3 regions of the Mesorhizobium sp. WSM4847 genome follow, and region 3 is predicted to be linked to each of the others. Evidence: riboswitches for the same ligand, from Rfam matches in the RefSeq annotation. Region 3 holds a riboswitch; each other region holds the start of a gene.
The links. A riboswitch is a leader RNA that binds a small molecule or an ion and turns the genes downstream of it on or off. The one in region 3 is predicted to bind cobalamin.
Positions count from the first base shown of each region.

Region 1: another riboswitch for cobalamin. It lies ahead of metE (5-methyltetrahydropteroyltriglutamate--homocysteine S-methyltransferase); the one in region 3 lies ahead of AC0L28_RS14080 (CbtB domain-containing protein).
Region 2: another riboswitch for cobalamin. It lies ahead of AC0L28_RS07285 (aromatic ring-hydroxylating oxygenase subunit alpha); the one in region 3 lies ahead of AC0L28_RS14080 (CbtB domain-containing protein).

Region 1 covers NZ_JBVVPY010000012.1:72,134-82,073, forward strand. The annotation lists gene hemN (oxygen-independent coproporphyrinogen III oxidase) at 1-918, opposite strand, end outside; gene AC0L28_RS18590 (Ros/MucR family transcriptional regulator) at 1,120-1,587, opposite strand; gene AC0L28_RS18595 (cytochrome-c peroxidase) at 2,125-3,162, shown strand; gene tdh (L-threonine 3-dehydrogenase) at 3,383-4,435, opposite strand; gene metE (5-methyltetrahydropteroyltriglutamate--homocysteine S-methyltransferase) at 5,103-7,448, opposite strand; cobalamin riboswitch at 7,564-7,764, opposite strand; gene AC0L28_RS18610 (adenosine kinase) at 8,154-9,146, opposite strand; gene metK (methionine adenosyltransferase) at 9,255-9,940, opposite strand, start outside.
Region 2 covers NZ_JBVVPY010000004.1:182,186-192,125, forward strand. The annotation lists gene AC0L28_RS07245 (ABC transporter substrate-binding protein) at 1-799, shown strand, start outside; gene AC0L28_RS07250 (carbohydrate ABC transporter permease) at 1,030-2,043, shown strand; gene AC0L28_RS07255 (carbohydrate ABC transporter permease) at 2,045-3,199, shown strand; gene bglA (beta-galactosidase BglA) at 3,204-4,868, shown strand; gene AC0L28_RS07265 (ABC transporter ATP-binding protein) at 4,894-6,006, shown strand; gene AC0L28_RS07270 (DUF680 domain-containing protein) at 6,197-6,433, opposite strand; gene AC0L28_RS07275 (DUF680 domain-containing protein) at 6,508-6,732, opposite strand; gene AC0L28_RS07280 (DUF680 domain-containing protein) at 6,800-7,006, opposite strand; cobalamin riboswitch at 7,514-7,716, shown strand; gene AC0L28_RS07285 (aromatic ring-hydroxylating oxygenase subunit alpha) at 7,830-9,077, shown strand; gene AC0L28_RS07290 (FAD-binding oxidoreductase) at 9,101-9,940, shown strand, end outside.
Region 3 covers NZ_JBVVPY010000008.1:166,071-176,010, reverse strand. The annotation lists gene AC0L28_RS14110 (HAD-IIB family hydrolase) at 1-240, opposite strand, end outside; gene AC0L28_RS14105 (glycosyltransferase family 4 protein) at 237-1,568, opposite strand; gene mgtE (magnesium transporter) at 1,966-3,378, shown strand; gene AC0L28_RS14095 (MerR family transcriptional regulator) at 3,514-3,900, shown strand; gene AC0L28_RS14090 (methyltransferase family protein) at 4,001-4,507, opposite strand; gene AC0L28_RS14085 (heparan-alpha-glucosaminide N-acetyltransferase) at 4,504-5,496, opposite strand; cobalamin riboswitch at 5,883-6,092, shown strand; gene AC0L28_RS14080 (CbtB domain-containing protein) at 6,130-6,309, shown strand; gene AC0L28_RS14075 (CbtA family protein) at 6,325-7,089, shown strand; gene cobU (bifunctional adenosylcobinamide kinase/adenosylcobinamide-phosphate guanylyltransferase) at 7,112-7,609, shown strand; gene cobO (cob(I)yrinic acid a,c-diamide adenosyltransferase) at 7,611-8,225, shown strand; gene cbiB (adenosylcobinamide-phosphate synthase CbiB) at 8,537-9,505, opposite strand; gene cobD (threonine-phosphate decarboxylase CobD) at 9,504-9,940, shown strand, end outside.

The sequences.
Region 1 (9,940 bases), on a different contig from region 3:
CGAGTTACGGCGTAGCCGACCGCGGGTCTGCGCCAGCGTAAGTTCGTCGTCCGGCAAGGCGAAATGGTCGAGGCCGATCTCCCGGTAGCCGGCCGCAACCAGCGTATCTGCCACCGCCGCAGCCTGTTCGGCGCGGGCGACGCTGTCCGGCAGCGCAGTCTTCTCGATCAGGCGCTGATTCTTGATCACCGATGGAATATGCGCGTAGCCGAACACCGCAAGCCGGTTGGGACGCATGGCGGCGGTTGCCGCCGCAGTCTGGACGCAGGACTCTACCGTCTGATTCGGGAGACCGAACATGAGATCGACGTTGATGCCGCTTACTCCATGCCGGCGCAGCTCTTCGACGGCAGCGGCCGTCTGCGCCTCGCTCTGGACCCGGTTGATCGCTTTTTGAACAATTGGATCAAAACTCTGCACCCCGAGACTCGCGCGGCTCACATTGGCTGCTCCCAGTGCCTCGGCGATCTCGCGCGTGAACGTGCGCGGGTCAATTTCGACGGCGATCGTAGCGGGCTCCCTGAACGCGAAGCGGCGGCGCAGGAGTTCGATCATGGCCAAGAACTCCGCTGCCCCGATCAGGGTCGGGGTTCCACCGCCGAAATGCACGTCGTTCACGGGCAGCCCCTGCGGCGCTTGCTCCGAGACCAAACGGATCTCGTCACGCAGAACGGCCACATAGTCGAGGATCGGACCCTGATTGCGGGCAATCGTGGTCGGAAAGCCGCAATACCAGCAAATCGATCGGCAGAACGGAATGTGGAGATAGAGCGACACCGGATCGTCAGCGGGCAGACCTCTTAGCCATTCCTCATAGCTTTCGGCGCCGACCGCTGCGGAGAACTCCGGCACAGTCGGATAGATGGTGTACCAAGGCAGGAGAGCCTCGCGATGTTTTTTCAGGATAGAAGTCTGCAACAGTTTCCCTCCCAAGCTGATAACTGTCCTCCTTTTACCCCTGCGATCTCCTGTGTCTCTGCGCTATGTCAATTCCATTCCGCTTCGCGCCGTGTAATCACACCGTGCAAGGAAAAGGCGGGATTTGATCCCGCCTTTCGATGTTTCGCTCACATCATGCCGATCGAGCCGCCAGCCCCACAGCGGGTCTGGATGAGGAAGTCACGCTGGTACCTTCTTTCTGGACCGCTTCTCCGGCGCCGAGACTTCAGGCTCTTTCGGTTTGCGGCCGAGTCCCATTGTCTTAGCCAGGGCAGAGCGCGCAGCCGCGTAGTTCGGCGCGACCATGGGATAGTCCGCCGGCAGACCCCATTTGGCGCGGTATTCATTAGGGCTCAGCCCGTAATGGGTCGACAGATGACGCTTTAGCGATTTGAATTTCTTCCCATCCTCAAGGGAGACAATGTAGTCCGGCGTCACCGATTTTCTGATCGGGACCGCCGGCGTCAACACCGTCGGCTCTTGTGCCGAGACGCGACCGGCCGCCGTGCCCTTCAAAGCTTCGTGCACTTGGCCGATCAGGGCTGAAAGGTCCCCCACCGGAACGGGATTGTTGGAAACATAGGCTGAGACAACATCTGTGGTAAGCTGGATGAGGTTGTCGATGTTTTTGAAGTCTTCTTCTGGCATGAAACTCTCCGGGGGATTGGTCTGCGGAGCGTCGCTTCTAGTGGTGATCTCCGCCGAAAGCAACAAATGTCACGACAGGATTGTTCGTTGCTCGTCCAACATTGAGGTCTATAGCGCCACTTCACGCTGTCGTGACACTGATCTGCGCGGGATCGCTGTCCATAACCGCGCCAGTATCCGCCATTCAGTCCCGATCTCGTCCGTCTGAATTGCAGAGGGGAGACGCAGAACGCTTGTAAACTATGAGCCGTGCACTCGATGGGGGCAGAAAAGCTTGCGCGTGCGAAACAGGTTGGCGTGGCGGCAGCATGTGGCGATAGGCCACGGAACCGACCAAACCCTCAGGCGAACAACAGCGATCGCGCGCGCCCACCAATGGAATCCGCCGTCGGGCGATGAATACACCGCAGTCACTGTTTCCGCCGCTCAATTGGCTTGGTCGGCAGGCACGATTCCATCGATCCGCTGATCTAGCGCAGGGCGTTCGCAGGCCGCATGTGGAGAATGGTTTCCGTGCACATCGCAAGGACTCCATTTATGAAAATTCTATTCACTGCGATGGCTGTGGCGCTGGTGGCAGCCACAGCTTTTGCTGCGCAGTTAATTCCGCCAGACCTCAGAGAAACGGCACTGGCCACCTTCGAGCCCTTGCCATTCACGCCGGCGCTCACCAACAACCGGAGCACGCCGGAGAAGATTGCCCTCGGCAAGGCACTGTTCTTCGATCCACGCCTCTCGTCCTCAGGCGTTTTCTCCTGCAACTCGTGCCACAACCTGGCCACCGGGGGCGACGACAATCGTGAGACTTCGATTGGCCATGGTTGGCAGAAGGGGCAGCGCAACGCGCCGACGGTGTTTAACTCCGTCTTCAACAAATCGCAGTTCTGGGACGGTCGCGCCGAAGACCTGAAAGCTCAGGCCAAAGGGCCGATACAGGCCGGTGTCGAGATGGCCAACACATCGCATCGAGTGGTCGAGACGTTCAAATCGATGCCGCAATATGTGGAGTGGTTCCATTCAGCTTTCCCGGATGAAGCCGATCCCATCACCTTCGAAAACGTAGCCAATGCACTCGCAGACTACGAGGCGACACTGGTCACGCCGGCCCCCTTCGACGCCTTCCTCAATGGCGATGACACCGCCATCGGTCCCGAAGAGAAACAGGGCCTGGCCCTTTTTATGGAAAAAGGGTGCTCGTCCTGCCATTCCGGTGTCAATATTGGTGGGGAAGGCTATTACCCATTCGGCCTCGTAGAGAAGCCTAGCGCCGACATTCTGCCGGAGAACGACAAGGGACGATTTGCCGTCACCAATGTACCAGAGGATTCCTATGTTTTCCGCGTGCCATCGCTGCGCAACGTAGCAATCACCGCGCCATACTTTCATTCGGGCAAGGTCTGGGACCTGAGCGAGGCGGTCGCCATCATGGGCACCACCCAGCTTGGCGAAGAGCTAGCGCAAATCGAAATCGATCGGATCGTTGCCTACCTTAATTCGCTGACCGGAAAGCGACCGGAGATCACATATCCCATCTTGCCAACTGAAACGCCCACAACACCTCGACCTCGATCCTAGGCATTGGGAAACAGGCAATCGCGTCGGGGGCCAATGAGCATTCCTTGACCGATCTGGGCGAATGGCCACAAGCGCAGCCGTCCGATTGGGCCGTGATACGTCGCGGCACGATTGAGCGTTCGCACGTTGGTGGCAGGAGCCACTGCCTTGCACCAGCGATGCCCCTCGCGGGGAGATCGACGGCAGCCAGGGTGGCGTTCCCGTCAGCACCTCCGCAAAGTCACATCGACCAGTCGCCCTGCCAGTCCATCACCACCTTGCCCGAGCTGCCGCTGCGCATCGCGTCGAAGCCTACTTGAAAATCATCAATGCCGATGCGGTGCGTGATCAGGCCGCTGACATCGAGCGGACCCTGCACCAGCGCGATCATCTTGTACCAGGTTTCGAACATCTCGCGGCCATAGATGCCCTTGAGATGCAGCATCTTGAAGATGACCTTGTTCCAGTCGATCTCGAAGCCGGTCGGCGCGATGCCCAGAATGGCGATCTTGCCGCCATTGTTCATGGCGTCGATCATGTCGCGGAAGGCGGGTGCCGCACCCGACATTTCGAGGCCGACGTCAAAACCTTCGGTCATGCCGAGCGCCGGCATGATATCGCGCAGCTTTTCCTTCGACGCGTCGACCGCATGCTGGACGCCGAGTTTTTTCGCCAGCGCCAGCCGCACCGGGTTGATGTCGGTGATGACCACCTTTCGCGCGCCGACGCACTGCGCCACCAGCGCACCCATGATGCCGATCGGCCCGGCGCCGGTGACCAGCACGTCCTCGCCGACCAGATCAAAGGACAGTGCGGTGTGGACCGCATTGCCCAGCGGATCGAAGATTGCGGCGATCTCGTCGGGCACGTCGTCGGGGATCGGCACGACGTTGTGCTGCGGGATCGCCAGATATTCACCGAAGGCGCCGGGCCGGTTGACGCCGACGCCGAGCGTGTTGCGGCACAGATGCCCCCTGCCCGCCCGGCAATTGCGGCAATGGCCGCAGACGATGTGGCCCTCGCCCGAAACACGCTGGCCGATCTTGTATTCGGTGACCGCCGCGCCGAAGTCGGCGACCGTGCCGACGAATTCGTGGCCGGTCACCATCGGCACCGGCACGGTCTTCTGCGCCCACTGGTCCCAATTGTAGATGTGGACGTCGGTACCGCAGATCGCGGTCTTCTTGATCTTGATCAGAACGTCGTTCGGGCCGATTTCCGGCACCGGCACCTCTTCCATCCAGATGCCCGGCTCGGCCTTGGCCTTGACCAGCGCCTTCATCATGTTCGACATCAGATGCTCCTTACACCTTGGTTGGTTCTACTCCTCGCCGCTCCTCCGGTAGCCTAAACAACGGAAAGGTAGGCTCGGAAGCACACCTGAGATCTTTGGATCGATCGTAATGTTGGCGGCTGCCTTTGTGTCGCGCAACACTTCACCGCGACCCGTGCGCTTGAAAAACTCTGTTTTCAGCGAACCTCAGCAGAAGCGGAGCAATCGCCATGCCAAACGCAGCCAAGCTTCAATTCAAGCGATGAGGAATGGTCGCAGCTTGCGGCTGGGCGGTATGGCTATTTTGTCGATGTCCGCCACATGCGAGGCATTCCCTCGATACCGATGCTTTCGATGGTCGATCTCGCCGCCGATATCTCGATGGTGCCGGTGCACAGGCGGCATCCGCAAGCGTTCGCCCCTCGGTGAAGTGTCTGTTGACCGCTGGCTGTGTGAGAGGCTGAAGTTCATGGACAAAGCCGCCTTCCCCCATTTCGTGATCGAAATCATCCGTCCTTCGGACCGGAAGCGGCTTCCCAGATCCTGCCCCGCCGCTCAGCCGTCCAGCGGGCCTTCGGCTGGACGACAAGGGTGGGACTCGCACGCGTCGACCGACTTGCGCGCGGCTTTCGATGGCGTCCTTTCTGCCTTAAATATCCGCGAAGCCCGCGGGTCACATGTTTGCCCGTCACAGTGGCTCAGCGGCCTGCGCCTGCACTTTCTCCCGCAATGCGCATGCTGCAGCGACCATGTTGATGAGGGCAGGGCGGACCTCCTCCCATTTCCTTGTTTTGAGGCCACAGTCCGGATTCACCCACAATTGGCCGTCCGACAGTCGCTCGCGGGCAAGTTGGGCGAGATGCAAAATCTCGCCAATCTCCGGGACACGTGGTGAGTGAATGTCGTAGACGCCAGGACCGATGTCATTCGGATATTTGGACTTGGTGAAGGCGTCCAGCAGTTCCATTTTGGAGCGCGACGTCTCGATCGAAATGACGTCCGCGTCCAGTTCAGCAATCGAGTCGATGATCTCATTGAACTCCGAATAGCACATGTGGGTGTGAATTTGGGTCGCGTCCTCTACAACCGTTGAAGCGAGACGGAAGCATTCGACTGCCCAGCCGAGATAATGTTTCCAATCGGACTTCCGCAGGGGCAAGCCTTCGCGAAACGCGGCCTCATCGATCTGGATCACCCTTGCGCCAGCTCTTTCAAGGTCGGCCACTTCATCGCGGATGGCGAGTGCGATCTGGCGGCAGGCCTCGGCGCGGGGTACGTCGTCGCGAACAAAAGACCAGTTAAGAATTGTCACTGGGCCTGTGAGCATGCCCTTCACCGGCTTTTTCGTCAGCGACTGGGCAAATTGCCACCAGAGAACCGTCATCGGATTGGGCCGCGATACGTCGCCGAAGATGATGGGAGGGCGCACCAGCCGGGAGCCGTAACTTTGCACCCAGCCATGCTGGGTGAAGGCGAGGCCGGACAGCTGCTCGCCGAAATGCTGGACCATGTCGTTTCGTTCGAACTCGCCATGTACCAGCACGTCCAGCCCGATCTCCTCCTGCCAGCGGACCGCCGCCTCGGTCTCCTTCTCCAGGAAGGCCTGGTAATCGACATAGCTCAGCCGGCCCTTCGCATGAGCGGAGCGCGCCCTGCGCACCTCGGGCGTCTGCGGGAAGGACCCGATCGTCGTCGTCGGGAACGGCGGCAGGCCGAGCGTGTCAGCCTGGACTCTGGAGCGCTTGGCAAATGCGCTCTTTCGTTGCTTCATGGCGCCGTCAATGCTGATAACCCGCCCATGGACGAGCGGATCATGGACCTTTCCAGACATTGCGCGCGCCGCGGCCGCCTCGGCAGAAGCTTTCAGTGCGCCTGCTACGGCCTCCCTGCCTTCGGATAAGGCTTGGGCCAGCACAAGCAGCTCTTCACTCTTCTGGGCGGCGAATGCCAGCCACGAACTGACATCCACATCGAGCGCGGTCTCCATCCGCAGGTCCATCGGCACATGAAGCATCGAGCAGGAAGGCGCAATCTCGACGCGATCCAGCGGCCAGCCGGCAACGATCGGCTTGATGCGGTCGAGAATGGCAGCCAGGTTCGCGCGCCAGACGTTGCGGCCGTCGATCAAGCCAAGCGAGAGCACCAGATCCTTCGGTGCGAGCCGACCAACCGTCTCCAACTGCTCGGGAGCGCGCACGAGGTCGAGATGCAGGCCCGCCAGGCGCAGCGAAAGCGCGGTCTCCAGATTGTCTCCCAGCGGCCCGAAATAGGTCGCCAGCATAATTTTCAACTTGGGCGCGGCTTTCGACAGCTGGCCGTAGGTGAATTCGAAGGCAGCTCGTTCGTTCGGGCTAAGGTCGAGCACAAGCGCCGGCTCATCAATCTGCACCCAGTCGGCCCCCGAGAGCTCCAGCCTCCGCAGGAGTTGCTCGTAGACGGGCAGCAGCCGCGGTAGGAGCGCTATGGGATTGAAACACTGGTCGGGAGACTTCGCCAGCTTGAGGAAGGTGACCGGTCCAAGGATGACCGGGCGTGTATGGATGCCGAGCTCTTTTGCCTCCAGAAAGTGATCGACTGGTTTCGTCGACGAGAGGGCGAATGCCTGATCGTCGCTCAGCTCCGGCACGATGTAGTGGTAGTTCGTGTCGAACCATTTGGTCATTTCCATCGCGGTTACGCGCTGGCCCTGAACTGCATGCCCGTGACTGGCGTGAACGCAACCCGCGGCATCGCCTTGCGTCCCGCGCGCCATCGCGAAATAGATGTCGAGCGGGACCTCGCCGCCCGTCCAGCCGTAACGGGATGGCACGGCGCCGACCATTGCTGCGGTGTCGAGCACATGGTCATAAAGTGAGAAATCGTTCGACGGGATTTTCGACACGCCGCGGTCGTGCTGCTCGCTCCAGCTGGCGGCACGGAGTGCCTTCGCCGTCGACAGAAGGTTGGCAGCAGAAGATTTTCCGGACCAGTAGCTTTCGAGCGCGAATTTCAGTTCTCGCCGGCGACCGATACGCGGCATGCCAAGCGTTGCTATGGGAACTTGCTGGGAGACATTCATTCCATACCCCGATGGTCGCGGCGGGGACAAGGAAGGCGCTAGAAGGCCGGCATAAACGCCGAGCTGCCGCGGCCACCAGACACCCCGCCCGTGGACGTTGTTTACCGTGGCAGGTCTCCTGGCTCGCGGGTCACAGCCTCTGCCCCGTCTTCCCGGGGCAGTTCGCCCCAGTGACATTGATGGGTTTGGCTCGCCGCTTACAGTTGCGGGGGCAGCGCCGGCATTGCACCGGCTTCCCTCTTAGCTCCGCTACGGCAACGCCTAGCGGAGAACCACGACACGCGGACAATCGCAGCAGCCCGCTTTGTTGCCAATGCGGTATAAAGAAATGTTTATGTGTTTATGTGAACCGTTCACCTGCGGCGTGTTCCCAAGTAGCAGGTCGCGGTAGAGCTGAGCCATTTGCGCCACTCGCCGGTCTGCGCAGGCTGTGCCTGGCCGCTCGGGCAATCTGCCAGTCTACGATCCCGGCTCAAAACGACTTTCGTCAAAAAGGGCGCGTGTTGGCCATTCATGATCGGGCGGCAGTACTGGCCCGAAGTGCGACAACGTTCCTAAGCCTGCAAAATTGAAATTTGGAGAAAACCGGCATCCTTCTCGGACTGGTACGTTCGATTTACACGCGCTTGTCTGGACAGCCTGCACAACGGAAGGTGGGCAATACGTGGCCGAAATGCTGCCCTACAACAGCCCCGCCTGCTCAGCCTCGCGGCGCAAATTCTGCCGCGGCCTGGGGCCGATCTGCTGGATCACCAATCCGGCCGCCAGTGAGCCAAGGTCGCCGCAGGTCTGCAGGTCGCGGCCTTGCGTATAACCATGCAGGAAGCCGGCGGCATAGAGATCGCCGGCGCCTGTCGTGTCGACCAGTTCCTTGATGGCGGTCGCCTTGATGACCACCGTCTCGTCGCCGCGCACGATGACGGAGCCTTTTTCCGAGCGGGTCACGGCGGCGATCCTGCAATCCTTGCGGATCTGCGCCAGTGCCTCGTCGAACGACGACGTCTGGTAGAGCGACTTGATCTCGTGACTGTTGGCAAAGACGATATCGACCGTGCCCGAGCGCATCAGGTCGAGGAATTCGTCGCGGTAGCGGTCGACGCAGAACGAATCCGACAGCGTCATCGACACTTCGCGGCCTGCCGCGTGCGCCAGCTTGGCCGTCTGGCGGATTGCCTCCTTGGCGCGCGGCGGGTCCCACAGATAGCCTTCGAAATAGGTGACCTTGGCGCCAGAGGCCTTGTCGGCCTCGACATCCTCCGGCCCGAGCTCGACGCAGGCGCCGAGATAGGTGTTCATCGAGCGCTCGCCGTCGGGAGTGACGAAGATCATCGAGCGCGCCGTCGGCGGGTTGCCCTTGAGCGGCCTGGTGTCGAAGGCAACGCCCTGCGCATGGATGTCGTGGGCGTAAATTTCGCCCAGCGCATCGTTCGAGACCTTGCCGAAGAAGGCGGCGCGACCGCCGAAGCTGGCGACGCCCGCTGCCGTGTTGCCGGCGCTGCCCCCGGAGGCTTCGATGGCCGGGCCCATGCGGCTGTAGAGCAGCTCGGCGCGCCTGGTGTCGATGAGGTTCATCGCGCCCTTTATGATGCCGTTCGTCTCGAGGAATGCCTCGTCGCACTGGGCGATGATGTCGACAATGGCATTGCCGATGCAAAGCACGTCATAATCCGGCATCAATATCTCCGCCAAAAATCCGAGCCAGCTTCTTGCCATGCAGGCCGGGCGTGCTTCTTGCCAGTGTGGAATGGGTCGCCCTATGCCGACGCATCCAATACCGGCGCATCACGCAGCTGCCGGTCCTGCCTCACGCAACAGGTCGTCGGCTCTGTCCGTCTTTTCCCAGGTGAACTCCGGCTCTTCGCGGCCGAAGTGTCCGTATGTCGCGGTCTTGCGGTAAATCGGCCGTAAGAGATCAAGCGCCTTGATGATGCCTTTCGGCCGGAGATCGAAAAGCTCAAGGACGGCGCGCTCGATCCTTTTTTCATCAATCTTTGCGGTTCCGAATGTATTGACGAGGATAGAGACCGGCGCGGCCACACCGATCGCGTAAGCAAGCTGAACCTCGCACACGTGCGCCAGTCCGCTGGCAACGACGTTTTTTGCGACGTACCGCGCCGCATAGGCGGCCGACCGATCAACCTTGGACGGGTCCTTGCCCGAAAAGGCACCGCCGCCGTGACGCCCCATACCGCCGTAGGAATCGACGATGATCTTGCGGCCGGTAAGCCCGCAATCGCCGCGCGGCCCACCGACCACGAACCGGCCTGTTGGATTGACCAGGACCCTTATCCCGGTCGTATCCAAGTCGTGGGGCAAGACCGGCCTTATGATCTCCTCAATGACGCCTTCGCGGACCGTGGCTTGTGAGACCTCTTCGTCGTGCTGCGTCGACAGGACTATGGTATCAAGCGCTACCGGGCGCAAACCCTCATAACGGACGGACACTTGAGATTTAACGTCCGGGCGAA
Region 2 (9,940 bases), on a different contig from region 3:
GCCGAAGACGCAGGAAGAGCTCGCCGAGCTCGAAAAGCAGATCATCGCCGACGGCGGCACGCCATGGTGCATCGGGCTCGGTTCTGGCGGCGCCACCGGCTGGCCGGCGACCGACTGGGTCGAGGACATCATGCTGCGCACCCAGACGCCCGAGACCTACGACAAGTGGGTGAAGAACGAGATTCCGTTCAACGACCCCGCGGTGGTCAACGCCATCGACATTTTCGGCAAGATCGCGACCGACGACGAGATGGTCGACGGCGGCGCCAAGGCGGTGGCGGCGACCGATTTTCGCGACAGCCCGAAAGGCCTGTTCTCGGTGCCGCCGAAATGCTATTTGCACCACCAGGCGTCGTTCATCCCAACCTTCTTCCCGGAAGGCACCGAGATCGGCCAGGACGCCGACTTCTTCTACTTCCCACCTTACGCTGCCAAGCCCGACCTCGGCACCCCGGTTCTCGGCGCCGGCACGCTGGCCATGATCACCAAGGATAGCAAGAGTGCCCGCGCGTTCATCGAATTCCTGAAGATGCCGCTCGCCCATGAGATCTGGATGGCCCAGGGCGGCTTCGTGACGCCGTTCAAGTCGGTCAACAAGGACGCCTATGCCAGCGACGCGCTGAAGAAGCAGGGCGAAATCCTCGCCGAGGCCTCGACCTTCCGCTTCGACGGGTCCGACCTGATGCCGGGCAAGATCGGCGCCGGCGCCTTCTGGACCGGCATGATCGATCTCGTCGGCGGCAAGTCCGCCCAGGATGTCGCCACCGACATCCAGAAGAGCTGGGACGCGATCAAGTAGGCGGTCCCGGCTGAACGTCCGATCCTGCATGGATCCGGGCCTCGATGGCCCGGATCCGACCGGCGGCCCGCACAGCAGCAATTTTTATGAGCACATTCCGGCATGACGCGCGACCAGCAAGTGCAAAACCCTGCCTTGCATCCGATCGCGTTCCAAATAACTGAATCGGCCTGTGATCGCATCGCCAAAGTCATTCCCGACTGGCGGATCATGCGCAGAGGGAGGGACCCGTGGCGGCTCAGATTTTCTCGGCCATATTCGTCATCGTCGTCGGCGTCGGCGGCTGCGTCGCCTATTTCTGGGGCGCCAACAAGCTGGTGGACATCATCTTCCCGTCGCGCGGCGTTGCAGGTGCGGCGGCCATCGACAATCTGCGCCGGCAGGGGATGATCCGGCCGTGGCTGTTCGTCGGCCCGGCCATGATCATCCTCACCATCTACCTGATCTACCCGGTCGTGGAGACGCTGAGGCTGTCGTTCCTCGATCGCGGTGGCGCCAATTTCGTCGGCTTCGCCAATTATGAATGGGCCTTCGGCGACCGCGAATTCCGCACCTCCATCCTCAACAACATCATCTGGCTGGCGGTCGTGCCTGCCGCCTGCACCTTCCTCGGGCTGATCATCGCCGTCCTCACCGACAAGATCTGGTGGGGCACCATCGCCAAGAGCCTCATCTTCCTGCCGCTGGCCATCTCGTTCGTCGGCGCCAGCGTCATCTGGAAGTTCATCTACGAGTATCGTGGTGCTGGCCAGACGCAGATCGGCCTGCTCAACGCCATCATCCAATATTTCGGCGGCCAGCCGCAGGTCTGGATATCGCTGCCGTTCTGGAACAATTTCTTCCTGATGATCATCCTGATCTGGATCCAGACCGGCTTTGCCATGGTCATCCTGTCCTCTGCCTTGCGGGGCATTCCCGAGGAGACGCTGGAGGCGGCCGTCATCGACGGCGCCAATCCGTTCCAGATCTTCTGGAAGATCATGGTGCCGCAGATCTGGGGAACGATCGCCGTCGTCTGGACCACCATCACCATCTTGGTGCTGAAGGTTTTCGACATCGTGCTGACGATGACCAACGGCCAATGGAACAGCCAGGTGCTGGCCAATCTGATGTTCGACTGGATGTTCCGCGGCGGCGGCGATTTCGGCCGTGGCGCCACCATCGCCATCATCATCATGATCGCGGTCATTCCGATCATGATCTGGAACATCCGCCAGGCCAACAAAGAGACGGGAGGACATTGAGATGGCCGTCTCGACCGGAAAGTCCTTTGCCAGCCGTTTCGGCGTCCATATCGCGGTCTTCCTCTTCGTCGCGATCTGGACGATCCCGACGCTCGGCATTCTCGTCTCGTCGCTGCGCGACAAGGACCAGATCATCGCCTCGGGCTGGTGGAACTCGTTCGCCAGTTCCACGCAGACGGAAGCGGGGCGGCTGCCACCCGCCTCGGCGCAAGTCGAGAAGGACGGCAAGTTCGTCCTCGAGGGCAACATCTTCGGCGATGATCCGGCCCGCGACATCAGCGCCTTTGGCGTCAAGTCGTCGGCGCCGACGCAATATCCCGCCGGCACCACAGCCGATCTCGGTGACGGCGAGACCTTGCAACTCAACCCCGACGGCAGTTTCGTCATGACCTCGACCAAGCCGTTCGAGGGCGAGCGTGGCCAGCGCGTCTACTACGCCTCGTCGGCGCCGCCGAAATTCACCACCGACAATTACAATACGGTGCTGTTTTCGGAAGGCATCGGCCGCTCCTTCATGAATTCGCTGACCGTCACCATTCCGGCGACCGTCATCCCGATCCTGATCGCGGCGTTCGCGGCCTATGCGCTGGCCTGGATGCGCTTTCCCGGCCGGGCGTTGCTCATCGCGGTGATCATCGGGCTCCTGGTCGTGCCGCTGCAGATGTCGCTGATCCCGCTGCTGAAGCTTTACAACGGCGTCGGCAGCTTCTTCGGCGTGCCGTCGAAAACCTATCTCGGCATCTGGCTGGCGCATACCGGCTTCGGCCTGCCCTTCGCCATCTATCTCTTGAGAAGCTACATTGCCGGCCTGCCACGAGAAATCATGGAATCGGCGCGCATCGACGGCGCCAGCGATTTCGAGATCTTCGTCAAGATCGTGCTGCCGCTGTCGTTCCCGGTGCTGGCCTCTTTCGCCATCTTCCAGTTCCTGTGGGTGTGGAACGATCTGCTGGTCGCGATGGTTTTCCTCGGCACCGAGGGCGACCAGATCGTGCTGACCGCCAAGCTCAACGCGTTGCTCGGCTCGCGCGGCGGCGACTGGGAGATCCTGACGACATCGGCCTTCATCACCATTGTCGTGCCGCTGATCGTGTTCTTCTCGCTGCAGCGCTATTTCGTCCGCGGGCTGCTCGCCGGCTCGGTGAAGGGAGGCTGAGATCATGCAATCCGCTGTGAAAGCGACGTTGAGTCCCGACTTCGCCGTCGACCGCGACTGGTGGCGAGGTGCCGTGATCTACCAGATCTATCCGCGCAGCTATCAGGACTCGAACGGCGACGGCATCGGCGACCTCAGGGGCATCATCGGCAGGCTGCCCTATATCGCGGCGCTCGGCGTCGATGCCATCTGGATCTCGCCGTTCTTCAAGTCGCCGATGAAGGATTTCGGCTACGACGTGTCCGACTATTGCGACGTCGATCCGATGTTCGGCACGCTGGCCGATTTCGACGCTCTGACCGCCGAGGCGCACAGGCTCGGGCTCAAGGTGATGATCGACGAGGTGCTGTCGCATACCGCCGACATCCATCCGTGGTTCAAGGAAAGCCGCTCGAGCCGCACCAATCCGAAGGCCGACTGGTATGTCTGGGGCGACGCCAGGCCCGACGGCACGCCACCCAACAACTGGCTGTCGATCTTCGGCGGTTCGGCCTGGCAGTGGGACACCAGCCGCCAGCAATATTACCTGCATAATTTCCTGGCCGAGCAGCCCGATCTCAACTTCCACAGCCGCGCAGTCCAGGACGCGCTGCTCGATGTCACCCGCTTCTGGCTGGAGCGCGGCGTCGACGGTTTCCGCCTCGACACCATCAATTTCTACTTCCACAGCCAGGGCCTCGAGGACAATCCGCCGCTGCCGCCCGAACAGCGCAACGACCAGACCGCTCCTTCCGTCAACCCCTACAACTACCAGGACCATCTCTACGACAAGAGCCGCCCCGAAAACCTTGGCTTCCTCGAACGCTTCCGCGCCCTGCTCGACGAATATCCGGCGACGGCGGCGGTTGGCGAAGTCGGCGATTCGCAGCGCGGACTGGAGGTGGTGGCGGCCTATACCGCCGGCAGCAAGCGCGTGCACATGTGCTATTCATTCGACTTCCTGGCGCCCGAAAAGATCAGCGCGGCAAAGGTGCGTTCGGTGCTGGAAGCCTTTGGCGAGGTCGCCAGCGACGGCTGGTCGTGTTGGGCCTTCTCCAACCACGACGTGATGCGCACTGCCTCGCGCTGGGCGGCCGGCGAGGCCGACCAGACCGCTTATCTCAAGGTGATCTCGGCGCTGCTGATGTCGCTGCGCGGCTCGGTCTGCATCTACCAGGGCGAGGAACTCGGTCTTGGCGAAGCGGAATTGCAATTCGAGGATCTGCAGGACCCCTACGGCATCCGGTTCTGGCCGGAATTCAAGGGCCGCGACGGCTGCCGCACGCCGATGGTCTGGAATGGCGCCGACGGCAATGGCGGCTTCTCCACGGCAAAGCCCTGGCTGCCCGTGCCTGCCAAGCACCTTTCGCAGGCGGTCGATGTGCAGCAGGGCGACGACAACTCGCTGCTCGAACACTACCGGCGCTTTCTCGCTTTCCGCCACCTGTATCCGGCGCTGGCCAAGGGCGAGATCGAGTTCATCGAAAGCCAGGGCGATACGGTCGCCTTCACGCGCCGCGAGGGCAATGAGCAGATCGTCTGCGCCTTCAATCTCGGCAGCCGACCGGCCGAAGTCAATCTCGGCGGACGCTCGCTGCAGCCCTTGCCGGGGCACGGGTTTTCGGGACAGACTGACGCCGGCTTTATCCGCCTCGGCGGCTACGGCGCCTGGTTCGGGCGTATCGACTGAATTTGCAATTCACTGGAGGGAACCCATGGCCGATGTCACGCTAAGGCAAGTGAAGAAATCATACGGCAATCTCAACATTCTCCATGGCATCGACCTCGACATAAAGTCGGGCGAGTTCATCGTCTTCGTCGGCCCTTCGGGCTGTGGCAAGTCGACCTTGCTGCGGTCGATCGCTGGGCTTGAGGAAATCACCTCCGGCGAGCTCAAGATCGACGGCGAGGTGGTGAACGACGTGCCGCCGTCGAAGCGCGGCATCGCCATGGTGTTCCAGTCCTATGCGCTCTATCCGCACATGACTGTCTACGACAACATGGCGTTCTCGATGAAGATCGGCAAGGAGAGCAAGGCCGAGATCGACAAGCGGGTGCGCCAGGCGGCGGAAATCCTGCAGCTGACCAAATATCTCGACCGCCTGCCCAAGGCGATGTCGGGCGGCCAGCGCCAGCGCGTCGCCATCGGCCGCGCCATCGTGCGCAACCCCAAGGTCTTCCTGTTCGACGAGCCGCTGTCGAACCTCGACGCGGCGCTGCGCGTCGCCACCCGCATCGAGATCGCCAAGCTCAAGGAATCGATGCCTGCTACAACGATGATCTACGTCACCCACGACCAGGTCGAGGCGATGACGCTGGCCGACCGCATCGTGGTGCTCAAGGAGGGCCATATCGAGCAGGTCGGCACGCCGATGGAGCTCTACAAGAGACCCGGCAATCTGTTCGTCGCCCAGTTCATCGGCTCGCCGGCCATGAACATCCTGCCGGCGACGATCGACAAATCAGGCGACCCGACCATCGTCAGTCATGTCGGCGGGCGCAAGGCGACGGTGCCGATCGCCACGCCGGCGTCGGTGAAGGGCGCTTCGGTGAGCTTCGGCGTGCGGCCGGAAGATCTGACGATCGCCACCGGTGCGGATTATCTTTTCGAGGGAACGGTGGATTATGTCGAGCAACTCGGCGAGGTCCAGCTCGTCTATGTCGACATCGGCCGCGCCGACCTGCCGCTGGTCACCAAGCTGCCAGGCAATGTCGGGGTCAAGCGCGGCGCTGCGCTGCGGTTGAATGCCGATGCCGGCGACCTGCATATTTTCGATGCCGACGGACATTCATTCACGCTCCACAAAGCGGAAGCAAAGGCAGCCTGAGAGCAGCAGCCGAACTGATGGATGTTTGGTGACCCAAAAACGAGAGCGGCGGGCAAAGCCGCCACTCTTGTGCGTTCCGGTCGCTGTTAGAGCGACGTGCGTCCAAGTGGACGCACAAAGGTACGCTCCAACACTTTAACCCTGCACATCGTGCTTTCCGAAAATCGGAACCGATTTTCGGGCCGATGCGCTAGCGGCCGAACAGGTTCCGGTCGCTGCCCTGCGGGGCGGACTTCTGTACGTCGCCCGACGAGTTGAGCAGCTTGTAGACCGGCGAGCCGGTATTGCGTACCGAAGAAGTCTGCGTGTTGTCGACGTTGATGGTCGCCTGCTTGTTGATGTCGGTTCTGCCAAAGTTGTCGCTACCGGCAAAAGCGCCGCCCGCAGCAATCAAAAGCGCGGCGGCGGTAAGAACGATCTTCTTCATTTTCAAAACTCCTGGATTTTCTTGGTTCCGCCAGCCCGGCGGGCAAATGCCGCCGCCGCTGTTGGAACGAACTGTTAGTTGTTGCCGAACAGGTTACGGTCGCTGCCGTTGACGGGTTTCTCGTCAGCCGGAACCGGATTCTGCGCCGAAGCCGAATTCCGAATCGAAGCCGTGTACGAGTTGCTGTCGACCGCAGCGGCCGGCTGGTTGGCGCCGTTCGATCCAAAGTTGTCGCTGCCGGCAAAAGCGCTGCCGGAGATGGCCACAATGGCGGCGGTGGCAAGAATGAGCTTCTTCATTTCAAATACTCCTGAGTTCCTCAGATCCCGAGCGGCGGACCGCCACTTTGCTGTTTGGGACCAGCTGTTAATTGTTGCCGAAAAGGTTGCGGTCGGCGCCCTGGCCAACGGGCTGCTTTTCAGCGTGAGCCGGCATCTGGACAGAGGCCGTATACGAGCTGTCGACCGCGACGGCCGGCTGGTTGGCGGCGTTGGACCCATAATGGTCGCTGCCGGCAAAGGCGCTGCCGGTGATGGCCAGAGCGGCGGCGGCAGTAAGAGCGATCTTTTTCATTTTAGTACTCCAGTATCTTGGTCTTCAGTCCGTCTAGCGGCGTGTCTTGGGAGGATGCGCGCGTCGTTCGGATAGCCCCGATGTGGGAAGGCCATTCGGCGGATTCCAATCACGAAGTTGTTCCGTGTGGACCAAGAATCTACACCTTGAAATTGTACCAGAGGCATCTACCACTATGGTTTTATGGTTCGTTTTCAATATCTTATGCCAAATTTGCCGCTCGACGATTTGACGGATTGGCGGATCTGCGTTCACTGCGTGCTGCACGCATTGTCAACAGAAACGAACCGTTCGGTTCGATTTTAGAAGCGGCTAATAGTCACTTTTGTAAACTGTTAACCTTCCTGGTCTCCGCCGCGGGTCGGATTCGATGTCACGGCAGCCGACAATGGCCGCCGACAAAGCGGGTTTCAGCCCTGCAGATATAAACCTGCAGGTTTCGCCGGCGGTGTCGCGCCGCATGGATACGATGTCGCTTTCATGCCGGCAGTCAGCCGGCCGGCATGATTAGATCACGCCATCTCAGGTGCCGCTTGGTGACGACGAAGCGGAGAATTGGGAAGCCGGTCAGAACCCGGCGCTGCCCCCGCAACGGTGGTGGAGTTCAAGTCGCAACGGGAGACCACTGGGCCACAAGCCTGGGAAGGTGTCGCGACGAGTCCGCAAGGACACTCCAGAGCCCGGAAACCAGCCCGAGATTTTCAGACTCGACTGATCGCGGTGGGCGGTCAAGAGGTGGATGATGCACGTCCGGCCCTTTTGCCGGCGTGCAAACGGTCCTCCCTCCATCACCACCAGTTCAGTCCTTACACGAGGACAGGACATGGACGCGCGCAACGACATGCTGAGGCTCTTGCACGGCCGCAGGCAAGGCTATTCGCTCGAGCAGCCCTTCTACACCGATCCAGATTTCTTCAAGCTCGACATGGAGCTGATCTGGTATCGCGACTGGCTGTTCATCGGCCACGATTGCGAGTTGCCGAAAGCTGGCAGCTATATCACCGCCCAGATCGGCGACTATCCGGTCGTGCTGGTCCGCGACCAGCAAGGCAAGATCAATGCCTTCCACAATTCCTGCCGGCATCGCGGCAGCCGTGTCTGCAATGCCGACAAGGGCACTGCGGCGAAGCTGGTCTGCCCCTATCACCAGTGGACCTACGAGCTGGACGGCCGGCTGTTGTTTGCTCGCCAGATGGCAGACGGCTTCGACAAGAGCCAGTTCAGCCTGAAGCCGGTGGCGTGCGAAAGCGTTGGCGGCTACATCTTCATCTGCCTGGCCAACGAGCCGGCCGACTTCGCGCCGATGCGCGCCATGATCGAGCCTTACCTCCTGCCGCACCGGCTGCGCGAGGCAAAAATCGCCTTCGAATCGACCATCGTCGAGAAGGGCAACTGGAAGCTCGTCTGGGAGAACAACCGCGAGTGCTATCATTGCGCCGGCAACCATCCGGAACTCTGCAAGACATTCCCGGAAGCGCCGACCGTCACCGGCGTGCAGGGCGCCGACAGCGATCCGGAGATGCTCGCGCACTGGGCGAAATGCGAGGCGGCAGGCCTGCCGAGCAAGTTCCGCATCGATCCGGCCGGGCAGTATCGCGCCACCCGCGCGCCGCTGCTGCGCGACGCCGTCAGCTACACGATGACGGGAAGACGCGCGGTGAAGAAGAACCTTTCCGACAGCGTTTCCACCGACCGTATCGGCTCGCTGCTGCTCTATCACTATCCGACGACCTGGAACCATATCCTCGGCGATCATGCCGTCACCTTCCGCGTGCTGCCGATCAGTGCCACGGAAACGGCCGTCACCACCAAATGGCTTGTCCACAAGGACGCGGTCGAAGGCGTCGATTACGACCTCGCCGAACTCACCCATGTCTGGACCGAGACCAACGACCAGGACCGTCGCATCGTCGAGGAAAACGCCTTCGGCATCCTGTCGCCGGCCTATGAGCCCGGCCCCTATTCGGAACTGCATGAGGGCGGCGTCATCCAGTTCGTCGAATGGTACGCCTCCTTCATCGGGCCGCGCCTTGCCGAGGCCGGGCGGCCGGCGCTGCGCAGCGTCGCCTGAACGGGGTCAAGGGGATGAATGCGATGACGGACCTTGGCCTCTACCGCCATCTCGACGAGATGGCGCCCTGGAACGACAGGCTCCAGGTGCTGGAAGTCATCGGCGTCAGCGACGAGGCGCCTGACGTGAAGACCTTCACCTTCCGCTCTGACAACCAGACCTGGTTCCGCTACAGACCGGGGCAGTTCGTGACGCTGGAACTGCCGACCACCGAGGGCCCGCTGATGCGGACCTATACGCTGTCGTCCTCGCCGTCGCGGCCGTTCTCGATCGCGGTGACGGTGAAAGCGCAGGCCGGCAGCCTCGGCACCCGCTGGATGTTCGACAATCTGAAGCCCGGCGTTCACGTGAAGGCCTATGGGCCGGCGGGCGACTTTTCGCTGCACAGCCATCCCGCGGCCAAGTATCTGTTCATTTCGGCCGGCTCCGGCGTGACGCCGATGATGTCGATGCTGCGCTGGCTGAACGACTGCGCGCCATGGACCGATGTCGGCTTCGTCAACTGCGCGCGAAAGCCCGAGGAGATCATCTTCCGCAAGGAACTCGAGCTGCTCGGCAGCCGCATGCCGGGCCTGACGCTCGGCTTCATGATCGAGGAGCGGTCCAGCCGTGAGGGCTGGTTCGGCCATATGGGCCGGATCGACGCGATAAGGCTGCCGCTGCTGGCGCCCGATTTTCGCGAGCGCGAAATTTTCTGCTGCGGCCCCGACCCGTTCATGCGCGCCGTGCGGCAGATGCTGGAGGCGGCCGGCTTCGACATGGCCAACTACCATCAGGAGAGCTTTGCGGCCCCGGCGGTGGAGGAAATACCGGCCCCGTTCGGTTCGCCGCCAGAGGGTGGGCCGGCAAAGGGTGGGGTCGAG
Region 3 (9,940 bases):
GGTGTGCCGCGGACCGGCGAGCATCGTGCCGACACCGCCGATCACATAGTCCGGCGCCGGCAGGGCGACTTCGTCGACGAAGTTCAAGATATCGTCGGCCAGGCGACCGCTGTTGTAAACGAGAACCGGCCGGTGCTCGGGATCGAGCGCCTCCCATTTCAACCGAAAGCGTGACGTCGCCGGCGCATCGCCAGCCAGGGTCCCGTCGAGATCACTCGACAAAAGCGCGATCGGTTTCAATCGCCGTCGTTCCACGGCTCGTCCCAATCATGGTCGTCGACCGCCTTCAGCACCGGACGTCCTTCGACAAGGCTGACCAGTTGCTGCGCGATGCCTGTCCAGGTGAACAGGCTGCGCGCCTTGTGCGCGCCCATGCGGCCCAGACGGCCGTAGAGGCGCTGGTGCTTCATCGGCTTGACGATGGTGATGCCGAGATCTTCCTTGTCGAACGGATCGCCAAAAAGCGCATGCCGGCCATAGCTGATCCCGCGATAGAGGCCGCCATGGATCGTAACCACGGTCGGCGTTCCGCAAGCCATTGCCTCGATCGCGGTCATGCCGAACGGCTCGTAGCGGCTCGACAGGACGAACATGTCCGCCGCCCGATAGGTGTCGGCCAGGTCCTCGTCGGCAACATAGCCGGAGAAGACGACACGATCCTGCAAGCCTAGCTGTTCGACCTGTTGCTTGAGCTGGTTGAGGATCTTCTGTTCCTGCTCGTCCATGTTCTCGCCGCCGACAGCGAGCCTCAGGACCGCATCCGGCACACGCGGCGCCACCACGGAAAACGCATCGATCAGCAGGTCGTAGCCCTTGTTGGTGGCGAGCCGGCCGAGCGCTAGGACCGTTCGCCCTTCGAAGCCGAGCCGATGGCGGATCAACCGACGAGACGCCTCGCTGACGGGGAAGAACCGGTTGTCGTCGTAACCGGGCGGGATCATGTGCACGCGGTCGCGCTCGAGGCTGTAGTCCTCGACCAGCATGTCGACCTGCGGCGGCGTTGTTGCGATCACCATGGCGCAGCTTCGATAGATGATCGTCTCGTGCTTTATGCGCTCGCTGAAATTGAACTCGGCCTCGAACGTATCGGCCTTGTCAGGGTAGTCGGTCTTCATCTGGCGCTGCTTCCATATGCCAAGCGAATGCGGCGTATGGATGTGCGGGATATTGAGCGCTTCGGACAGCCGCTGCCCCGCCACGCCGGCATCCCAGTAGTGACTGTTGATGAAGTCGTAGGAGAGATTTTCCCGGCGAATCAGGCGCAGCGCGTTTTCACACCACTCGAGAAGGTGGCGGTGGAGATATTCCTTCGGAATAAAATTGGGTCCGCCACAGGCGACACGCAGGACGCGAACCCCGTCGGCCACTTCATCGACAGGAGGCTGGTCTTCAAATCGTCGCGTCCAGATATCGACGGCATAACCCAACTGGGCCAGCTTTTTGGCAAGTTCCAGGACATAGACCACCTGTCCGCCGGTATCGGCCGCGCCCAGTGGCGGGTTGGCTGCTACGTAGCCGTGGGTTGAAATGAGAGCAATTCGAGGTATCGCCGCATCCGAGTCCGGCATCTGTATCCTTCTCTACGATTGATCTGCGCACGCCGCAGCATGCACAAGTTGGGTTATATAAGGTTTCCAGCCGCCATCCGCAAATGTCGAAAGCGCCAGGCGGCCGCCAGGCTGGTGGCACGTCGGTGAGAATATTGACTCCGCCCGCAATGGTAGCCCCCAGAGACGCCGATAGGGAACATACCGAGGAGCCTCGGCGCGACGCTTATGGGAGAGCCGAAGACGTTGTGCGATTGGTGGATGATTGCGCCGGCTGACATCGACTTCGAAATCTGACAGACGCTGTAGCAATTTGACGCTGCTCATGATCCTTTCTGGAAATCGATTCCGATTTTCATAGTCATGCGCTAGACCTGACACGCAGCTTTTCCGGAATTCTGAATGGCGGGAGGCGCTTGTGGAAGGCCAGGACGAACAGACGACCGGCGCCAGGACCGCTGAGGACAGCGCCGACATCTATGGCGAGGACGGCGCCATTCTATCGTCGTTCCTTGCCCAGATCGGTGCCGCGATCGCCGATCGCGACACGCTGACGCTAAAGCGTGAAGTCGACGACCTGCACCAATCGGAACTCGGCGACCTGATCGAGGCGCTTCATCCAGAACAGCGCCGCGCGCTGGTCGAATTGTTGGGCGCCGACTTCGATTTTTCCGCGCTGACCGAGGTCGACGAGGCTATCCGCCGCGACATCGTCGACAGCCTGCCCAACGCCAAGATTGCCCAGGGGGTCCAGGACCTCGATTCCGACGACGCGGTCTACATTCTCGAGGATCTCGAAAAGGAAGACCAGGACGAGATCCTGTCGCAACTGCCGTTCACCGAGCGGATCAGGCTGCGCCGCTCGCTCGACTATCCCGAAGAGACTGCCGGTCGCCGCATGCAGACCGAGTTCGTCGCGGTGCCGCCATTCTGGACGATCGGCCAGACCATCGACTACATGCGCGAGGACAACAACCTTCCCGACCGCTTCAGCCAGATTTTCGTCATCGATCCGAGCTTTAAGCTGCTCGGCGCCATCGACCTCGACCAGATCCTGCGCACCAAGCGCTCGATCAAGGTCGAAGAGGTCATGCATGAGACCAGGCACGCCATTCCGGCGACGATGGACCAGGAGGAGGCGGCGCGCGAATTCGAACAATACGACCTTCTCTCCGCTGCCGTCGTCGACGAGAACGAGCGGCTGGTCGGCGTGCTGACCATCGACGACGTGGTCGACGTCATCCAGCAGGAAGCCGAGGAGGATCTGCTGCGCATGGGCGGTGTCGGCGACGAAGAATTGTCGGACAGCATCCTTTCGACCTCGCGCTCGCGCGTTCCGTGGCTGCTCGTCAACCTTTTGACGGCGTTCCTGGCGGCCTCGGTGATCGGCCTGTTCGACCGCACGATCGAGCACATCGTGGCGCTGGCCGTGCTGATGCCGATCGTGGCGGGCATGGGCGGCAATGCCGGCTCGCAGACCATGACGGTCACGGTGCGGGCGCTGGCGACCAGGGACCTCGACATCTACAATGCCGGCCGCATCATTCGCCGCGAGATGGGGGTGGGCTTCATCAACGGCATCATCTTCGCCATCCTGATCGGCATCGTCGCCGCCGCCTGGTTCCGCGATCCCAACCTGGGCGGCATCATCGCCGCGGCGATGATCATCAACATGTTCGTGGCCGCACTTGCCGGCATCCTGATCCCGCTGCTGCTCGACCGGTTCAAGATCGACCCGGCCGTGGCTTCGGCGGTTTTCGTCACGACGGTCACCGACGTCGTCGGCTTCTTTGCCTTTCTCGGCCTCGCCACATGGTGGTTCGGCGTGTGAGCGACGCCCGCTCAATTGACTTTTACGTAAATGCCATGCGAGATTTGGACCAGCCTCTGGCCGATTCTGACACGCGTGCGGATAGCGAGGCCGCATGGTTGGAACTCGCAGCGCGGCCGGGCATTTGGAGTGATGATGCGGGAATATTATTCGATAACCGAACTGACCCGCGAATTCGATGTTTCGACGCGGACGCTGCGCTTCTACGAGGACGAGGGGCTGGTGCAGCCGGTGCGGCGCGGCCGCACGCGGCTGTTTCGCCCGTCGGACCGGCATCTCATCCGCCAGATCATGCGCGGCAAGAGGCTCGGCTTTTCGATCAACGAGATCCGCGAAATCATCCAGATGTACAAGGAGCCGCCCGGCGAGGTCGGTCAGCTCAATCTGATGATCAAGCGCATCGAGGAAAAGCGCGAGGATCTGCGCCAGAAGCGCCGCGATCTCGAAGAGACCCTGGCCGAACTCGACCAGGCCGAAGAGTCCTGCGTCGAGCGGCTGGTGGAGCTTGGCGTCAACACCTGATCGGCCTTTTTGATAATTCTACTCTGGCGGCCAGCCAGCGTGGCTTTCTGCGCTTCTGATGCTCACCTACTCAAGTGTACGCTCCGCTCCGGTTGCCGCCTCAAATCCAGCGGCGCACCCTTTTTGCGTAATCCCGGTATTTCTTGCCGAATTTCGTTGCTAGAACTTTTTCCTCGCCCTCGATCGCCATTTTCTGCGTTGCGAAGGCGGCGATGATCGCCAGCGGCAGGAACCATACGTTCCCCGAGATAAGGGCAACGCCGATCATCAGCAGCGTGTTGGCCAGATAGATCGGATTGCGGCTGACGGCGAAGGGGCCCGATGTAACCAGATGGTCCGGCACGGCGTTCGGGTGGAGCGTCGTCTTTGCCCGGATCATGATGCGGATCGCCGTGAACCAGAGTGCGACGACGCCGAACAATGCCACCCAGCCGGCCGCGAACAGGATGTCGCCCAAAAGGCCGCCGATCCATGGCAGCGGATAAAGCAAGCCAAGCGCGATGCTGACGGCGATGGCCGCGACATAGATCAGCGGCGGCCACGGTATAAACCCCGGTTTTTGCTGTCCCGGTTTCTGTTGGCCCGGTTTCTGCTGATGGTCGGTCATTGTGCTCCTCCCTCCATCAAAGTGCCGTCGGCCTTGGCAGTGCAGGCGCCGGCGAGCTCGTCGAGATGCGCCTTCCATTCCGCAGCCTGGTCGTTGCGGTAGAGCCGATCAAGCGTGGCCTCGCCCTCGAGCGTATCGAGCATGCAGACACAATAGCTGCTGCAGAACTCCGTGTCGCGCGATTGCTCGCACGATGCCTGGCATTCTTTCAGGAAGGTGACCTGCCTGGTTTCGACGGCTGCCGGCATGACTTGCGAAATCAGCCAGACCGAGCCGATCAGCACCGGCTGGTGGATCAGATAGAAGGCGAGGCTGTGCCGGCCGATAAAGACCAGCGGATTAGTCCAGCGGCCGGGCGTTAGGCCCGCCAGCCGCGTCAGCATGCCGGAGGCGAAGGCAAGCTTTGCCGCTGCGATGCCGGCAAGCACAGCGCCGAACCATGGAAACAGCGGGACATAATCGTTGGAGCGCGGGTTGGTTGCCGACAGGCCGACCCACCACAGGGCCGGATGATCGAAGATCTCGGACCTGAGGTAGAGCGGCGCGGTGATGACGAAAGCTGCGACAACCAGCGTCAGCAGCGCCGGCAGCCGCAGAAACGCCAGGCCGAGCAGGCTGGCGAGCGCGATCTCGTGCAGGATGCCGAAGAAGATGAAACTGTCGGGTGTGGCAAGCCTGGTGGCGGCCGATATGGCGAGCGCCGCCCCGCCGACCATGGCGAAGCGTTTCCAGAAGCCGTTCCAGCGGATTTGCTTGCCATGGGCGAGGAACAGGCTGACGCCGACCAGGAACAGGAAGGTCGAAGCGATGCAGCGCGCGTAGAATTTCCACCAGCCAAAGGCGGTCAGGCCGGGATCGGTGTAGCCGAAGAATTCGAGATCCCAGGTGAAATGGTAGCTCGCCATGGCAAGCAAAGCGATGCCGCGGGCTACGTCGATGGCGATGATGCGCCTGGATCGGTCCTGAACGGCCGGCGTAGGAATGGTCATGGTCTCGCAATTCTGATTCAGTGCTGCAAGACGACTATCATGGTTGCCCCGGACAAAAGAAGACAGGGCCCATTGATGCCCAGGGCTTAGGCTAAAGCGCCGTATGCCGCTCGCAGCCAGTGGTCGAGGCCGGCGCCGCCCCTCATTGCCCTGCCGGGCATTTCTCCCCGTAAACGGGGCGAAAGAAGCTGGCCGCAACGCCGGCGCCCTTCTTGCAACGCTGGTGATTGGCGAAACCATCGATGACAGCGCCCCGGGGCAGCGCGGACGATCGGCTTTCAACCTGTCAAGATCGCGGCGTCGAGGAACCAAGCTGGTCTGCCGGCACGGCGCATTCGCGCTGCTAGCTGGCGGAATTTGGTTTGCCGGGCGCGGCGATTCTGCCTATAGTCGCAGCCGTCGTCGGTTCCGTTTTGGAACCAAGAGGGAATGCGGTAGGGGCAAAATTCGCCCGATGCCGTGGCTGCCCCCGCAACTGTGTGCGGTAGTCCTCTCCATATGCCACTGAAGATTTTCTTCGGGAAGAGCTTCTTCGGGAAGGTGGGGAAGGGCGCTGATCCGCGAGCCAGGAGACCTGCCGGCGACAGGAGAACTGACTTCTATGCCCTCGGGTGGAGGGCGAAAGGACAAGACATGAATACCGCTTCCGTCTCGCTCGGCGCTTCCGTCTCCTCGCAGTCGCGCTTTGTGCAGTTGGCGCTTGCTGCATTTCTCGGCGTTTTCGTCATGGGCTTTGTCGGCTTCTCGCATATCGATGCGGTCCACAATGCCGCTCACGACTATCGCCATTCGATGGGCTTTCCCTGCCACTGACGAGGGGCTGACACCATGACACTGTTTCGCAACGTCGTGTTCATCGCGGCGATCGCAGGGCTAGTGGCCGGCGTCGTTCTGGCCTGCATGCAGGCCTACGCCACCGTGCCACTCATCCTCAAGGCAGAAGTCTACGAACAGGCCGGCGGTGGTCACACGCATGACCATGGTTTGGCGCCGGCCGCAGCAGGCAGCAATGCCATGAGCAGCGCCGTGCCGGCTGAAGCAGCCACCGCGGAAGAGGAAGGCTGGGCGCCGGCCGATGGCTTCGAGCGCTTCGCTTTCAACGTCGTTGCCAACGTCGTCACCGGCATCGGCTTTGCGCTGATCCTGGTCGCCGCTTCGGAATTCGCCGGCGGCATCGGCAATTGGCGACAGGGCCTGTTCTGGGGCCTTGCCGGCTTCGCCGTGTTCACGCTGGCCCCGAACCTCGGCCTGCCGCCCGAACTGCCGGCGATGCCGGCGGCCGATTTCGCCCAGCGCCAGATCTGGTGGACGGCGACCGTGGTGGCGACGGCTGCCGGTCTCGGGCTGCTCGCCTTTCGCAAATCGCTGCCGCTGGCCCTTCTTGCCGTAGCGTTGATCGTCGCGCCGCATATTGTCGGCGCGCCGCAGCCCGACAGTTTCGAATCGCCCATCCCGGAAGGCCTGCACCACCAGTTCGTGGTGGCGGTGACGCTGACCAATCTGGTGTTCTGGCTGGTGCTCGGCGCTGTCGTCGGCTTGGTGCGCGGCCGCTTGACCGGCACCGCAACCGGCCTGCGCGATAGCCTTGCCTGATCGCGCTGCTCCAGGCAGCAAGCTGACCTTGGTCGTCGGCGGTGCACGCTCGGGAAAGAGCGCGCATGCCGAAAGCCTGGTGACGGCCTGTCCAGCGCCGTGGACCTACATCGCCACGGCGCAAGCCTATGACGACGAGATGCACGAACGCATCGCGCTGCACCGGGCGCGGCGTTGCGACGGCTGGACGACGATCGATGCGCCGCTCGATCTCGTCGGCGCGATCGGGGCGCTGCCTGACGGCCGGCCTGTCCTGATCGACTGCCTGACGCTGTGGCTGTCCAACCATATGCTGGCCGAACGCGACATTGAGGCCGAATGCCGAGGGCTGGCGGATGTGCTGTCGCGGCCGCGCGGCCCGTGGTTCGTGGTTTCCAACGAGGTCGGCCAGGGCATCGTGCCTGACAATGCGCTTGCCCGCCGGTTTCGCGATGCCGCCGGCCGGCTCAACCAGCAGGTCGCCGCCGTCGCCGGCACGGTGCTGCTGATGGTGGCGGGACTGCCGCTCAAGGTGAAGTGATATGACCGATATCGATGACAGGGACGAGCAACGCCACCGCGCCAAGATGGCCAAGCGCAAGGCGGTGCAGGACGCCGAGGTCGCGGCCAAGACGGTCGAGAAGGGACTGCTGATCGTCAACACCGGGCCCGGCAAGGGCAAGACCACTGCCGCCTTCGGGCTGGCGCTGAGGATGCTCGGCTACGGCAGGCGCGTCGGCGTCGTCCAGTTCATCAAGGGCAAATGGCATACCGGCGAGAAGGACGCCTTTGCCGCTTTCGGCGACCGGGTCGTCTGGCACACGATGGGCGAGGGTTTTACCTGGGAAACGCAGGATTTGAAGCGCGACATCGCCGCCGCCGAGGCTGCCTGGGCCAAGGTGCTCGAGCTGATGGCCGATCCATCGATTAGCCTTCTGGTGCTCGACGAGTTGAACATCGCGCTGCGCTACGACTATCTCGATCTCGACACGGTGGTGGCGGCGCTGAAGGGCCGGCGCGAAAACCTGCATATCGTCGTCACCGGCCGCAACGCCAAGCCGGCGCTGGTCGAGGCGGCCGATTTGGTCACCGAGATGGGAGTTACGAAGCATCACTTTTCCGCCGGCGTGAAAGCGCAGCAGGGCATAGAGTTCTGAAAGGTTTGCCCGCGCGAGGGGCAACGCAATGCTTCGGGCAGATGATGCATCCAACTCATGTTGAAATGGCTAATCGTCGATCTCTGCGCCGCCCCTCATTGCCCTGCCGGGCATTTCTCCCCGTATAGTGACGGGGAGAAAGGACGACTTCGCAGAGGATTTCGCCAATCTCCAGCGTTGCGTAAAGGGTGCTGAGGGTCGCGGCAAGCCCCTTCTCCCCGTCACTATACGGGGAGAAGGTGCCGGCAGGCGGATGAGGGGCGGCGCCAACCTGAAGCGATTGCCCTGAAGCAGCACATATTTGTTCGACGTCACGCAACGATGACGATCACCGACAGCAAGCCGAACAGTCCCATCAGCAGAAAGTCGGCAACCTGATAGAGTCTTAGCGCTCGTCTGATGTCCACGCTCTCGACATCGCGGCGGCCGCCTTCGCCCATGAACGCGTCGTCGACCATGACGCCGTCGTAGGAGCGCGGCCCGGCCAGGGCCAGGCCGAGCGCGCCGGCCATCGCTGCTTCAGGCCAGCCGGCATTGGGCGAGCGGTGCTTTTTCGCGTCGCGCCGCACGGTGCGCCAGGCGTTGCCGGCATCGGCGTCTTTGACGAGGAAGGCGGCCAGCACGATGAGCAGCGCGGTCAGCCGCGACGCCGGCAGGTTGATCAGATCGTCGAAGCGCGCCGCCGCCCGGCCGAAAGCCTCATGGCGCGGCGTGCGGTGGCCGATCATCGAATCGGCGGTGTTGGCGGCCTTGTAGGCGACGCCGCCGGCCAGCCCGCCGACGCCGATCCAGAAGACCGGCGCGACGACGCCGTCGGAAAAATTTTCGGCCAGGCTTTCGATCGCCGCGCGGCAGACACCGGCTCTGTCGAGCTTTTCCGGATCGCGGCCGACGATCTGCGAGACGGCAACACGACCGATGTCGAGTCCGCCATTGTCGAGTCCGTCAGCCACCGCCTCGACATGCTCGGCCAGGCTCTTCTGCGACAGCAGCGATGTCGCCAGGAGCGCGGTGAGGATCAATCCGGCTGGAATGCCCGCAAGCATGGTTTCCACCGCGAAAGCGATGGTGGCCGGCACCAGCACGATGATCAGCAGCGCATGAACACCGCGCCGGCGGCGCAGGGCGTCGGAATCAGTATCGCGGTTGAGCCTGCGGTCGAGAAAGGATATCAGCCTGCCGAACCAGGTGACGGGATGGCCGATGGCGCCGAGCAGCCAGCTGGGATAGCCGACAGCGAATTCAACAAGCAGTGACAGGAAAGCGATCAGGATCGACATGAAGTCTCTTGATGGAGCGGCGGCGGTGGTGGATCACGGCGGAAGCCTTGGCCGGGCGAGGGCGCTTTTTCCGCATGCGCCGCAGCCCTTCGTCGACCTCTCGACCGGTATCAATCCGCACTCCTATCCGTTTTTCGAGCTGCCCGCCACCGCCCTATCGAGATTGCCGGAAGCTGCGCGGGTCCGTGATCTGGCCGATGTCGCGGCAAGCGCCTATGGCGCGCCGTCGGCGGCCAATGTGGTGGCAGCGCCGGGCACGCAGATCCTGTTGCCGCGCGTCGCTTCGCTGGTCAGCCCCGGCAAGGCGCTAGTACTCGGGCCGACCTATGCCGAACATCAGCGGGCAGCGGCAATCGCCGGCCATGCGGTGACGGAGATCGACGATTTCGAGGCCCTGGCAGGAGCCGACCTTGCCATCGTCGTCAACCCCAACAA